DNA from 2 places in the Pseudoneobacillus rhizolycopersici genome. Region 1 is predicted to be linked to the other one. Evidence: predicted binding sites of a transcription regulator. Region 1 holds the regulator's gene; the other holds the start of a gene.

What was found. Region 1 encodes LexA, which represses DNA repair genes until DNA is damaged. Its sites were predicted from a motif close to CGAACATATGTTCG; they were not measured.
Region 2: the regulator LexA is predicted to act here: its motif matches at 4,433-4,446, upstream of parE (DNA topoisomerase IV subunit B).

The regions. Positions count from the first base shown of each region.
Region 1 is NZ_JBTOOE010000006.1:215,192-222,935, forward strand. It holds gene tkt (transketolase) at 1-1,848, opposite strand, end outside; gene ACX9YW_RS09225 (DUF896 domain-containing protein) at 2,051-2,284, opposite strand; gene ACX9YW_RS09230 (YneB family resolvase-like protein) at 2,392-3,039, opposite strand; gene yneA (cell division suppressor protein YneA) at 3,042-3,365, opposite strand; gene lexA (transcriptional repressor LexA) at 3,519-4,139, shown strand; gene glnA (type I glutamate--ammonia ligase) at 4,239-5,573, opposite strand; gene ACX9YW_RS09250 (MerR family transcriptional regulator) at 5,594-5,998, opposite strand; gene ACX9YW_RS09255 (nuclease-related domain-containing protein) at 6,266-6,685, shown strand.
Region 2 is NZ_JBTOOE010000001.1:241,900-249,643, forward strand. It holds gene ACX9YW_RS01305 (hypothetical protein) at 1-157, opposite strand, end outside; gene ACX9YW_RS01310 (ATP-binding protein) at 263-1,093, opposite strand; gene plsY (glycerol-3-phosphate 1-O-acyltransferase PlsY) at 1,318-1,905, opposite strand; gene ACX9YW_RS01320 (glycosyl hydrolase family 18 protein) at 2,049-3,794, shown strand; gene ACX9YW_RS01325 (CoA-binding protein) at 3,865-4,278, shown strand; gene parE (DNA topoisomerase IV subunit B) at 4,580-6,559, shown strand; gene parC (DNA topoisomerase IV subunit A) at 6,556-7,744, shown strand, end outside.

The DNA of each region.
Region 1 (7,744 bases):
CATTTCAATACCTAGTCGTTTCTTAACAGACTTAGGTAGAATGCTTTCTTTGTATTCTTTTGATTGAGTTTCAAAGCGGTCCCAAGATGGCATACTGACCACTGAAACATCAATTCCTTCGTTCAGCAGAGCTTTTTGCGCTTCAACTGCTAAACTTACCTCTGAACCAGTAGCCAAAATTAACGCATCTGGTGCTTCTTTAGATGCAGGGGAAATCACATAAGCACCTTTTGAAACTCCCTCATATGCTTTTTCTGATGTACCCGGTAATGTAGGAAGATTTTGTCTTGTTAATACTAATGCTGTTGGCTTATTCGTCGATTCCACCGCTAGTTTCCAGGCAGCTGCTGTTTCATTTCCATCGGCAGGGCGAATAATCGAAAGGTTAGGCATCGCTCTTAAAGCGGCTAATTGTTCGACTGGTTCGTGTGTTGGTCCATCTTCACCTACAGCAATACTATCATGGGTGAAAACATAAGTTACCGGAAGACCCATTAATGCAGCAAGGCGAATCGCTGGACGTAAATAATCGGAGAATACAAAGAACGTACCGCCGAATACTTTTAGGCCACCATGTAAAGCCATTCCATTTAATGCTGCCCCCATGGCAAATTCACGGACTCCAAACCAAATGTTTCTACCTTCAAAAGAACTTGGCAAAAAGTCAGCGGAACCTTTAATTGTTGTTTTATTAGAACCAGCTAAGTCAGCCGATCCCCCAAAGAAAGTTGGTAGATTTTTCGCAATTCCGTTTATTACTTCGGCTGATGAAGCTCTACTTGCTAAACTTTTACCTTCATTATAAACAGGAATATCCTTATCCCAACCTTCCGGAAGTTGATTGGTTACCGCTCTCTCCAACTGCGATGCTAAATCAGGGTACTCGTTTTTATATTGTCTAAAGAGATCGTTCCACTTACTTTCTTTCTCTTCACCATTTTCAATGACCATTTTGGTAAAGTGATGATAGACTTCTTGCGGAACATGGAAATCTTGATCAAAAGTCCATTTATACGCCTCTTTTGTTAATTTTAATTCGTCTGCACCAAGTGGAGCCCCATGGACATCAGATTTACCAGCCATATTCGGTGAACCATAACCGATAACAGTTTTTACTTCAATTAACGTAGGGCGATTTAAGTCTTGCTTGGCTTCCTCAATTGCGTTAGCAATCTCTTCTAGATTATTTCCATTATCTACCCTTAAGTACTGCCAGCCGTAAGCCTTGAAACGGTCAGCCACACTTTCTGAAAATGATTGAGACAAATCACCGTCTAGTGAAATGTCATTTGAATCATAAAGGACGATAAGTCTACCTAATTGCAGATGACCTGCTAAGGAAGCTGATTCAGCCGATACGCCTTCCATTAAATCTCCATCACCGCATATACTGTATGTATAATGATTGATTAATTCAAAGTTTTCCTTATTATATACGGCTGCTACGTGACGCTCAGCCATCGCCATTCCTACAGCCATTGCAATACCTTGACCTAAAGGACCAGTTGTGGCTTCTACACCAGCTGTATGTCCAAATTCCGGATGTCCTGGCGTTTTACTCCCCCATTGACGGAAAGATTTGATATCATCCATGGATAAATCATAACCAGATAAATGCAATAAACTATAAAGCAACATGGATCCATGGCCTGCTGAAAGGACAAAGCGGTCACGGTTGAACCAAGTTGGATTTTTTGGATTATGATTCATAAAACGTGTCCAAAGTGTGTACGCCATAGGCGCAGCCCCCATCGGCATACCTGGATGTCCCGAGTTTGCTTTTTCAATCGCATCAATCGATAAGGTTCTTATTGAGGCAATGGATAAGTCATCAATTTTTTCAATCATGATTTACATCCCTTTCAAGGTAAAGTATCCCTAAGTGTTGCTAGGGATTTCCATTTTAATATTAATTTGTCTATTAATTTAATACAACCTTTAGATAAGGCAGCATCCTAAAAAATTTCACTTTGTTAATAATTTGACACAATCTCTTTCAATTTATGTATCTTAGAAGAAGTTAGCCCCCTTCTAAGGTAGAAATTTTTTCTTAATGTAATGGCTTTTTAGTCTTCAGGTTTTTAATTTTTTCTGGAGTAACATCTTCTCCTTTTGGATCAATAATTTTAACATTTGTTATGGTATTAAGCATCGAAGAGCGAAACACTTCAAGATATTCTCGACGCAATCTAGACTGTTCTTTTGCTTCTTGTTCTGAAAGCCCAGTTGTTTTTGCCTTTTTTGCCAATTCATTAATTCGATTTAGTTTTTCCTTAGGCAGCATGAGCAAACCCTACTTTCTTTATAATAAAAATTCCATTTTAATGCCCTTGAACTTGGAATTACTAGTTGATACTACTAAAAAATAGACCTTTTGACAAGGCAAAAGGTCTACTGTTTCAATGAATCTATGTACTCTAAATACCGGCGATGGACTGTTGCTTTAGATACATCATAGCCAAACCCTCGTAAAGTGGCGGCGATTTCTGAAAAGGTCAATTTGTTATTGCGTAAATGAACGATTTTTTCAATCGGAACATCTTTCTTTTCGCGACCAGGGGAAGCATCAATATTTTTTAAGTTTTTTTGGGGTTGATATCCATTAAGAACAGCTCGTTTCATCCCCCGTTTAATTTTAGTATTATGGACTTTTCTTTGAAACTCTTCCACGATACTGACGATTTGCAGGATCATTGAATCAGCTTCTGATAATTGTAATTCTCCATGCTGTGAAATAGTACATATTTTTATACCAGCTTTTTGAAGGTGATAAAGCAGGGCAATTTTGGTATTTCCCCTTCCTAGTCTTGTTTCGTCTTGAATCAATAAAAATTGAATATTTTCTTCCGAGATTAATTGCAAAACTTCCAGTATTCCATCTCTATCAATTTCATAACCACTTGCTTGCTCCTTAATAATATTTACAACTTGTAAATTTTGACTTTCAGCAAGTCTAACTAATTCTTCTTCTTGCCTTTTTAAAGAACTTTCTTGACTTTCTTTTTTCGTGCTGACTCGACAATAGATAATTGCTTTCACGTTTATTCTCCTGTTGCACTAGCTAATTCAGTTTTGTAATCAGATAAATGATTCTTGACAGGTAAAATAATATCTTCCCCTGGAATTAATTCCGTTTCACTAATTTCATTTTGTGTTAAAACCCAATTGATAAATCTCTTTTTGGAAAGTCCACTCTTGTCTGAATATTGTTCTGCGAGCTCCCAAACAGTATCCCCCGGAACAATTGTAACACTTAAAAAATCCTCTTGTTTGATTTCAGTATCAGTTCCCAAAAAGAATCCAGTAATACAAAACGCAAGCAATAACAAAATAGTATATGAATTAGTTACCAATAGTTTTTTCATCTTCAAACACCTCTATCGAATATATGTTCTTATTTATTGATTTTATTATAAAACGAACATTTGTTTGTTGTCAACACTTTAACGAACTTATGTTTGTATCAGATGGAAAAACATGCTATACTAGATCTAACAAATTAATAGAGGTGCGTAAACATGACAAAAATATCAAAACGCCAGCAGGATATATTGGAATTTATTAAAGAAGAAGTTCGCGCCAAAGGTTACCCACCTTCCGTTAGAGAAATTGGTGAAGCTGTTGGACTTGCTTCCAGTTCAACTGTTCACGGGCATTTAAACAGATTGGAATCAAAAGGATTAATTAGACGCGATCCAACGAAGCCTAGAGCAATAGAAATTTTAGATGAATCTAGTTCTCCGTTACCAACACATAATGTCATTAACGTTCCGATTATCGGAAAAGTTACTGCCGGATTACCGATTACAGCAATTGAAAATGTCGAAGAATATTTTCCTCTGCCAGCTAGTTTTGGTTCTTCAGATGACCATATTTTTATGCTTGAAATTATGGGTGATAGTATGATTGAGGCTGGAATTTTGGACGGAGACTATGTAGTCGTAAAGCAACAAAGAACAGCAAATAATGGTGAGATTGTTGTTGCTATGACTGATGAAGACGAAGCTACAGTAAAAAGATTCTTTAAAGAGAAGGATCATTTTCGATTACAACCAGAAAACTCTTCATTAGAACCAATCATATTGCAAAACGTTTCCATTTTAGGGAAAGTTATTGGAGTTTACCGAAACATCCATTAATGATAAAGGCCTCTTAACCATATTGGTTAGAGGCCTTTTTTTATTCCTATTTAGCTACAAACGCTACCAGCTCGAGGTCATCAAGCCTCGATCGCTTTTTTAATACATTGTCATATACTGATCGCGTTCCCATTGATGAACAGTGGTACGGAAAATATCCCATTCGATTTCTTTCGCTTCGATAAAGTGTTCGAGTATATGATGACCAAGCGCTGAAGTGATGATTTCGTCGTTTTTCAGCTGAATGAGCGCTTCTAAAAGTGATGATGGAAGATCTCCAATACCTTCTTCCATGCGTTCTTCTTTTGTCATCACATAAATATTACGATCAACTGCTTGTGGTGGAGTCATTTTATTTTTAATACCATCTAACCCTGCTTTTAAAAGAACTGCCATTGCTAGATAAGGATTTGCTGCTGGGTCTACACTTCTAACTTCAATACGAGTACTCATTCCACGGGATGCCGGAATACGAACAAGCGGCGAACGGTTTTGAGATGACCATGCCACATAACATGGAGCTTCGTAACCAGGAACAAGACGTTTAAAGGAATTGACAGTTGGATTTGTTACAGCCGTAAATCCTTGTGCATGGGCAAGCACCCCTGCAATAAACTGACGGGCTGTATCACTCATTTGAATTTCACCATTTGGATCATAGAATGCATTTTCACCATTTCTAAATAAGGATAAGTTACAATGCATACCCGAACCAGCAACCCCAAATAATGGCTTTGGCATAAATGTCGCATGCAGACCATGTTTACGCGCAATGGTTTTAACCACTAATTTAAAGGTCTGGATATCATCACATGCTTTTAATGCATCGGCATATTTAAAGTCAATTTCATGTTGACCAGGCGCAACCTCGTGATGGGAAGCCTCCACTTCAAAGCCCATTTCTTCCAATTCTAACACGATATCACGACGGCAATTTTCTCCTAAATCAGTTGGGGCTAAATCAAAATAACCACCATGGTCATTCAACTCAAGGGATGGCTCACCTTTTTCGTCCAATTTAAACAGAAAGAATTCTGGTTCTGGCCCTAGATTAAAATCTGTAAAACCCATTTCATTCATTTCTTTAAGGATTCGTTTTAGATTATTTCTTGGGTCCCCTGCAAAAGGCGTTCCATCTGCATTATAAATATCACAGATTAATCGAGCCACTTTACCCTTCTCAGCAGTCCAAGGGAAAATAACCCAAGTATCTAAATCAGGGTATAAATACATATCTGATTCTTCAATACGAACAAATCCTTCAATGGATGAACCATCGAACATCATTTTGTTATCTAACGCCTTATCAAGCTGACTTACTGGAATTTCCACGTTTTTAATAGTTCCAAGGATGTCGGTAAATTGTAAGCGAATAAATTTCACGTTACTTTCTACGGCTAAGCGTTTAATATCTTCACGGGTGAACTTTGCCATTTGTGTTTCCTCCTAATTTTTTAATGAAAGAATCTTCTGATGTCTCCTTGCCTAGAAGACTGATTAAATCGTCCAGCTTGCATAATTTCTTTACGCAATATTTTTCGTAATTCCTCGTTGGACAATTGCTTTCTGATTTTTTCTGCTTCCTTTTTTAAATCGACTGATACTTCTTGTTGTTCTTGTACGGCAAATATTTTTTTAATCCCTGCCATATTTACTCCTTGATCAATTAGATCTTTGATTTCAAGGAGCCTATCAATGTCATTCAAACAAAAAAGTCGTCTATTACCATCTGTTCTTGCCGGAGAAATCAAATTATGTTCTTCATAGTATCGGATTTGCCTTGCACTTAAATCAGTAAGTTGCATAACCGTTCCAATCGGAAACAATGGCATCGAACGGCGTATCTCTTTTCCGCTCATGATTTCTTCTCCTCTTTTGTTTTTTCATGTTGTTATTGTATGTCGTGTAAGAAAAATTGTCAATATCATGTAAGGTTTTCTAACATGAAATTTTAAAATTTTTTCACCTTAAAAAATCCACATAAAAATTCCCTCAACGTCTTAATATTAATTTACATTTCGCCCTTTAGTGTGATTTTTATTTGTCTATTTTTTGACACAAATTCATTGGGAATTATTTAGTACACTGGAATGGAAGGGAAATATTTTGATAGGAGGCTTGCCTGAATGATCATAAAACCACGATCTGAGTCCCTTGAATTAATTATTTATCGATTATTAAACCAACGTATGGAATTAACTCCTGACCAAAAGGGTTATTTCGAACACCTCGAAAAAGGGTTTGAAGGTGAAAAAAATTTCGATTTATTCCTGGAGCAAAACTTAACGATGGATTGCCACATCTTAAATGATTTGCTTCTAGAAAGCCAGAAATCCCTTTTCCAATCTGATTCCGTCCTACACTCAGGGGATACCATACATGTGTTTGATGTAAAGAATAATGAAGGCGATTACTATGTAGAGGATGATAGATGGTATCTTTTGCCTTCCAAAATTGAAGTAAAAAATCCATTCCTACAATTAAATCGTTGTATATCACTGTTTCGCCGATTATTACAAGACCTCGGTCTAAACTATAAAATTTAGCCTCATATTGTTTTTATTAATCCTCAATTCGCTTTATTGCAAGCCCCATTGAACTTACCTTTCATACTTCCATCGCAATTGTGGCGTTTTGTAAACAAATTGAATAACAAGGGCACTGTTATAAGACCACATAATGTGAACTTATCCGAAAAGCTAATGTCTTTACATATCAAAGAATCGCCCTATTCTATTTTTAATTTGCCAAAATATGATTACATGGAATTAAGAAAATTTATATCATGTCTATTATGTCATGGGGACATGGAGGAAAGAAAACTTAAATTATTTTGTAATTGTGGTTTTTGTGAGGACGTGGAGTCAGGTGTTTTACGCAGTATTAATGAGTTAATCCTTCTGTTTCCGGATATGAAAATTACAACACTACTGGTATGGGAATGGTGTGGGGTAATAAAATCGAGAAAAACCATTCGGAGGATTTTGGTGAAGAACTTTACAAAGATGAGTAGTAACAATCACACTTATTTTATTAAGAAATGAAGCTGAATTTGCATTTTTGGCTTTCCGGCGGGAACTGTGAGGCTTTTTTTGTTACCGATTTGGCGGTTCCCCCTGGCAAACGGGCACTGAGATGAGACCTCTGTTACCGTTTGGACGGTTTTCCTCGGCAAGCGGGCACTGAGACGATACCTCTGTTACCGTTTGAACCCTCCTCCTCGCCAAACGGGCACTGAGACGATACCTCTGTTACCGTTTGGACCCTCTTCCTCGCCAAACGGGTACTGAGACGAAACCTCTGTTACCGTTTGAACCCTCTTCTTCGCCAATCGGGCACTGAGATGAGACCTCTGTTACCGTTTGGACTGTTTTCCTCGGCAAACGGGCACTGAGACGATACCTCTGTTACCGTTTGAACCCTCCTCCTCGCCAAACGGGCACTGAGACGAGACCTCTGTTACCGTTTGAACCCTCCTCCTCGCCAAACGGGCACTGAGACGAGACCTCTGTTACCGTTTGGACCCTCTTCCTCGCCAAACGGGTACTGAGACGAAACCTCTGTTACCGTTTGAACCCTCTTCTTCGCCAATCGGGCACTGAGAT
Region 2 (7,744 bases), on a different contig from region 1:
TTAAATCATCAAAATTATTCATTATTTTTATGGGTTGGCCATCACAAGCTAGATCCTGATTATATTCAAACAACTCCACTTTAAATTCCTCATTTGACAATTCTTCTCCTGTATTGATTGAAAAAATAAAATCATCCTTAGTCTTTATTTTCCCCATAGCATTTATGCTCCTTTAGGATAGTGAAAACGGTTTCTAATCTCATTTTACTTCAGAAAAGGAGTTCATTTGCCATTCTTTTTTGACAAAATACTGAAAATTATCCTAATTTATTTTCGGAAAATCAATCTGAAAAATCGTCCCATGTCCCTCTGTACTGATAACCGATATCGAACCATTGTGATCTTCGATGATTTTTTTGCAGAGGCTTAACCCAATACCTGTACCAGCTTCTTTAGTTGTATGAAAGGGAAGAAATAGGTTTTGCTTTGTCTCATCATTCATACCACAACCGTTATCCTCTATGACGAATAAGGCTTTATTTTGATAGGCTCGAGTATGTAATCTAATCCATCCAGGTAGTTGTTCTTTTTTTGCATCAATTGCTTCCATAGCATTTTTTAAAAGATTAACTAGCACTTGTTTTAGTTGGACTTCGTTTCCGATAATCTCTATTTCTACATCACTTACATTTGTTATGATTTCGACATTTTTCAGAATCGCTTCACTTTCGAATAAGATTGAAAGATCCTCTACAAGCTTATTTAAAGAAATTGGTTTCGTTGTCTCCTTGGCTGGTTTAGACTCATTTAAAAATTGATAAATGATTCTATTTGCTCGTTTTAATTCATCCAAGGCAATATCTGCATATTGTTCTTTACCAATTTCTTTTAGATAAGGTTTCAAAAGCTGGATGAATCCTCCAACCGTTGTTAGGGGATTCCGGATTTCATGGGCAAGTCCAGCCGCTAGTTTATCGATTGTTTGATAGTGTTGATTTGTAATGGTTGCTTGCTGGATCTGTTCCACCGTTTCATTAATGTATTGTTTGTTGTTTTGAATTTCCTGCTGGAATAAGGAAAACTTAGTTGTAATTTGGTCCAATATTTTTTCGATTTGTTGATATTGTTCAAAAGAACAATCTTGGTTTCTCATATATGAAAACATCCTTTACTTAATTATTAGGTTCTGTATATTTTACAAATATAGGAAATAACACTAAACCTATTTTATTATATTTCTATGAAAAACAAAAATGACAAAAAAACAAAAAAAATGACAAAAATTTTCCCATTACAAAAAAAATACAGCAGATCACTCTGCTGTGTAAGAAAACATTAATGTCTATCTGCAACGAATAGCCGCTTTTGATTTTCGTTTTACATCCATTTTATTTTCGGCTCAGTCTTATTTAAGATGCGTTTAAAGTTTGCTCGATGCCTATAGATAACGAAAAACGCTAGGATTGATACGACGATAATGAGTGGTTTGTCCCAGATAACGATCGAATAGATAAAGGCAGCAATCGCAGCTAATGCGGATGATAACGAAACATATTTTGTTAAATACAAAGAAATAAAGAAAATCACAAAAATAATGACAAACATCAAGGGTGCATAGAATAAAAGGACACCGCCTGATGTGGCAACAGCTTTCCCGCCTCTAAAATTAGCAAACAGAGGATACATATGCCCAACGACTGCGAAAATTCCCACTAAAAGGGCATGTAATTCAAGTCCAAAAAGAAATGGTAAAGCCGCAGCAAGGGTTCCTTTTAAGATATCTGCAATGGTTACAGCCATACCTGCTTTAACCCCTAAGGTTCGGAACGTATTTGTTCCACCTAGGTTTCCACTTCCGTGTTCGCGAATATCTACCCCATAAAAAACTTTTCCGATAATTAAGCCAGAAGGGATTGAACCCAATAAATAGGCTAGTACGATAACAACAACATCCATAATGTTCATGAAGGCTTACCCCTTAAATTTAAAATTCGTCCTATAATTGTATCACTAAATACTATTGAATATCTACATTAGATTGATTACCAGACAAAAGTTCGTGTTTGTTTGTAGGTTTTAATGTACGATACTAGTAAGGAGGGACCGTTATGTCGCAACTAGAATATTCTCAAAAAAAATCGATTTCAGCCAAATCGATCATCGTTGGCCTAATAGTGATTATTTTACTTATTAGTTCAGCCATCATCCTATTCTTATATCCATTTGCTTCAAAAGAAAAACGAAATTATTTCTTAGGGGATAACCCAATCATTTTAGAAAATAAACAGCAAGGTAACGCATTAATTAACGACGGCAGTGTTTATATTCCCGTAAGTTTTATCAAAGATTTTCTAGACGAATCATTAATTTTTGATCAAAAATCTCAATCTATTATTATCACAACTAAAAACAAAGTAATCCAAATGCCAACAAAATCTCTAACCTACTATGTAAATGAAAAGCCAGTCAATCTCCATTTTCCAGCGATTCAAACGGAAAATGGCAACATGTATGTTGCCATTGATTCTTTATTGAGCTATTATCCAATTCGATATCAAACATTACCTGAAACAAATGGAATCTGGATACAACAAGATGGTGAAAAAATCCAATCTGGTTTCATTATGGATAAGGACGTACATGAAGAAAAGCTCCGTTTACGAACCAAACCAACATTACAAGCCCCATACGTTGCTGAAGTTGATTCCAACGAACCGGTTTTTATCGAGGGGAAGCGGGAGGACTTCTATCTTATACGTAAACAAAATGGTATAGCTGGATATATAAAAGAAAGTTTAATTAAACAAGGAGACATCGAGCTAGTTACAATTGAAAACCAAGAAAAAATCGTAAAACCTAATCCAATCAAGGGGCCAATTCATTTAACTTGGGAAGCTGTTTATAATAAAAATCCCAACACAAAAAAATTACCGGAGATGCCAGGTGTGAACGTTGTCTCACCAACATGGTTCGAGCTAGAAGATCAGGATGGAAATATTAACAATCTTGGGTCACTTGACTATGTGAAATGGGCAAAAAAGAGGGGATACCAGGTTTGGGGATTGTTTTCAAATGCATTTGATCCAAAGTTAACCCATTTAGCGTTTAAAGATTTTGAAACTAGAAGTCGAATGATTCGGCAGCTACTTCATTTTAGCCAAGCCTATCAATTAAACGGTATTAATCTAGATATCGAAAATGTTAGCCTTGAAGATGGACCTTTAATCACCCAGTTTGTAAGAGAAGCAACACCCTTATTCCATGAAGCGGGATTAACTGTTTCAATCGATATTACTTTTATATCCTCAAGTGAAAATTGGTCATTGTTTTATGAACGTGAAAAACTAGCAAAAATTGTTGACTATTTAATTGTTATGGCCTATGACGAACACTGGGGTTCTTCGCCAATTGCCGGTAGTGTCGCGAGCTTGCCATGGGTAGAAGAAAACACCGAAAAACTTCTGTCTGTTGTCCCTCATCAGCAATTAATTTTGGGTGTACCGCTGTATACAAGGCTATGGAAGGAAGAAACGGACGCAAATGGTCAATTGAAGGTAACATCAAAAGCCTTGTCAATGGGTCAAATAAAAGAATGGCTCGAAAACAATAAACTGCAACCGAAGTATGATACCGCAACAGGGCAAAATTATGCAGAGCTTTTTGTTCCGGATGAGCAAACAACGTATAAGGTTTGGCTAGAGGATGAGGTATCATTGAAAAAGCGGGTGCAACTTGCCGAAAAGTATCAATTGGCAGGAGTAGCTACTTGGTCAAGATTTTTTGCTGATGATACTGCTTGGACTGCATTAAAGTTTACTGAAACAAAATATACCAATGCTGATTCCCATAAATGATAAGCAAAATAGTAGTCATGATTTTCCTAAACAAGGTAAGATTAAGTAAAAGGATAAGATAAAGGGGTGTATTGAAATGATCAATCCTTCTCGTGAGGAATTAGGAGCGATTTTAAAAAAGGCAAAACGGATTGCTGTTGTTGGTTTAAGTGATAAAAAAGACCGGACTTCTTATATGGTTTCCGAAGCTATGCAAAAGGCAGGATTTGAAATTATTCCGGTCAACCCTAGTGCAACTGAAATACTAGGTGTTAAGGCTGTGGCTTCCTTAAAGGAAATTGACGGCCATGTAGATATCGTTAACGTTTTCCGCCGGTCTGAGTATTTATTAGATGTGGCAAAAGAATTTACCGAAATTGACGCTGATGTATTTTGGGCTCAGCAAGGTTTAGAAAATGAAGATGCCTATCAATTTCTATCAGAAAAAGGCTATACAGTTGTCATGGACCGTTGTATTAAGGTAGAACACGCATTGACAAAATAGCATTATTAGTAAAAAACATAGGTAAAAATACCTATGTTTTTGTTTTTAACAACATGACTTTCGGGTAATTATCGAAAATATGATTTGCGAAATTTGGATAAATCGCTAAAATTAACGGTAGACCGTTTATCAAACTATGGTAAGATAAAAATGACGAACGATTGTTCCTGTAAGGATTTTTTTAATTTTAAAGGAATTAGCCAAGTAACTCTCGAATACTAAAACGAAGTATAACGAGAAGTAATTATAGAGTCATTCTTTATAGATAGAGAAAAGCTTCAAAAGTGAAAGGGGTATAATTGTGGCAAAAGCAGACCAAGCCTTTGATTACAACGATGATGCCATACAGGTTCTAGAAGGTCTGGAAGCTGTCCGAAAACGACCGGGTATGTATATCGGCAGTACGGATAGCCGTGGACTTCATCATCTAGTTTATGAAATTGTGGACAATGCAGTCGACGAGGCACTGGGAGGATTTGGTGAACATATCACTGTTAAAATACATAAGGACAATTCCATTACGGTTATCGACCGCGGTCGTGGTATGCCTACAGGTATGCATAAGACGGGTAAGCCAACTCCAGAGGTTATTTTCACCATTCTTCACGCAGGTGGAAAATTCGGACAAGGTGGTTATAAAACAAGTGGTGGTTTACATGGTGTTGGTGCTTCTGTAGTAAATGCATTATCTGAAAGGCTAACGGTAACGATCAAACGAGACGGCTTTATATATGAGCAACGCTTCGAAAATGGTGGAAGACCTGTAACCACATTAGAAAAACTCGGAAAGACCAATCAAACCGGGACGACGATTCATTTTAAACCCGACCCTCTCATTTTTTCATCCACCACCTATAATTACGAAACCCTTTGCGAACGATTAAGAGAATCTGCGTTTCTTCTAAAAGGTTTGAAAATCGAAATTATTGATGAACGAAATGGTGTTCAAGATGTCTTCCATTATCAAAATGGAATTGAAGCATTTGTGCAATACTTGAATGAGGAAAAGGATGTCCTTCATCCTGTGGTAAGTTTTGAGGGAGCACAAAATGGGATTGAAGTAGATTTTGCGTTTCAATTTAATGACGGTTATTCAGAAAATGTTCTCTCCTTTGTCAATAATGTCCGTACGAAGGATGGTGGAACCCATGAAGTTGGTGCTAAAACGGCGCTTACAAGAATCTTTAATGAATATGCCAGAAAAGTAGCCCTTTTAAAAGAAAAGGATAAAAACCTCGATGGTTCCGATATCCGTGAAGGATTATCAGCTGTCATATCGGTACGTATACCAGAAGAAATGCTCCAGTTCGAAGGGCAAACGAAAGGAAAGCTAGGGACAAGTGAAGCAAGATCTGCTGTAGATGCAGTGGTCTCCGAACAACTTTCGTATTTCCTAGAAGAAAATCCAGACATCAGCTCATTACTAATAAAAAAATCGATTAAGGCCTATCAAGCAAGAGAAGCGGCACGGAAAGCCCGGGAGGAAGCACGCAGTGATAAAAAACGAAAGCGTTCTGATGCTTTGTTATCTGGCAAATTAACACCTGCACAATCACGCAATCCACAGAAAAATGAACTGTACCTTGTGGAGGGCGACTCAGCGGGAGGCTCGGCAAAGCAAGGTCGTGATCGTCGTTTTCAAGCAGTTCTTCCACTGCGAGGGAAAGTCATTAATACTGAAAAGGCCAAGCTATCAGACATTTTTAAGAATGAAGAAATTAATACGATTATTCATACAATCGGTGGCGGTGTTGGTGCCGATTTTACAATTGAAGATGTTAACTATGATAAAGTCATTATCATGACAGACGCTGATACGGATGGAGCTCACATCCAAGTTCTATTACTCACCTTTTTCTATCGTTACATGAAGCCTTTAATTGAAGCAGGGAAAGTATTTATTGCCCTCCCACCGCTTTATAAGGTAAGTAAAGGCACTGGTAAGAAGGAAATTATTGAATATGCTTGGAGTGAAGTCGACCTTAAAGATGCGATTAAAAAGGTCGGAAAAGGGTATATGATTCAGCGCTATAAAGGGCTTGGTGAAATGAATGCGGATCAGTTATGGGAGACAACGATGGACCCAGAACATCGTACGCTTATTCGGGTTCAAATTGATGATGCTGCCCGTGCTGAACGCCGAGTCACAACCTTGATGGGCGATAAAGTTGAACCACGCCGGAAATGGATTGAATCCAATGTGGCTTTTGGATTAGAAGAGGATAGCAATATTTTAGAAAATGAAAATATCTCAAATGCTGAGGAGGGAGCGGAAGGATGATTATTGGGGAAAAATTTCGTAATCTCCCTCTCGAGGAAGTTATAGGCGACCGCTTCGGCCGTTACAGTAAATATATTATTCAAGACCGTGCCTTACCTGATGCACGCGATGGCTTAAAACCGGTACAACGCAGAATTTTATATGCGATGCATGTTGAAGGAAATACTCACGATAAGGGATTTCGTAAATCTGCAAAAACAGTCGGAAATGTAATTGGTAACTATCATCCGCACGGAGATTCTTCCGTATACGAGGCAATGGTTCGGATGAGTCAAGATTGGAAACTTCGCAATTTGCTGATTGAAATGCATGGAAATAACGGAAGTGTCGATGGGGATCCACCGGCAGCGATGCGTTATACCGAAGCAAGACTCTCGGCAATTGCTGGAGAACTGATTCGGGATATTGATAAAGAAACGGTTGACCTAGTACCGAATTTCGATGATACTTCCAATGAACCTACCGTATTACCCGCCATGTATCCTAATCTGTTAGTAAACGGCTCAACAGGAATATCTGCCGGATATGCGACCGATATCCCACCACATCATCTAGGCGAGGTGATTGACGCGGTCATCATGAAGATGGATCGGCCTGACGTTTCGATAGATGAATTAATGACCGTCATCAAAGGACCAGATTTTCCAACAGGTGGGATCATCCAAGGGATAGAAGGAATTAAGCGAGCCTATGAAACTGGTAAAGGGAAAATCATTATCCGCTCAAAAACAGAAATCGAAGAAATTCGTGGTGGGAAGCAGCAAATTGTTATAACTGAAATTCCTTACGAAGTAAACAAAGCCAATTTAGTAAAGAAAATCGATGAGTTACGTTTCGATCGTAAAGTAGAGGGGATATCCGAAGTCCGCGATGAAACTGACCGTACAGGGCTTCGAATCGTCATTGAGTTGAAGAAAGATGCCAATGCAGAAGGTGTCTTACACTTCCTATTTAAAAATAGTGACCTACAAGTTACCTATAATTTTAACATGGTCGCGATTAATCATCGCCGCCCAATGCTGATGGGGCTTCGTGAGCTATTAAGTGCCTATATTGACCACCAAAAAGAGGTGGTGACTAGAAGATCACAGTATGAACTCCGAAAAGCCAAGGAACGTGAGCATATAGTCGAAGGTTTAATAAAAGCCATCTCGATACTTGATGAAGTAATTTCCACCATCCGTG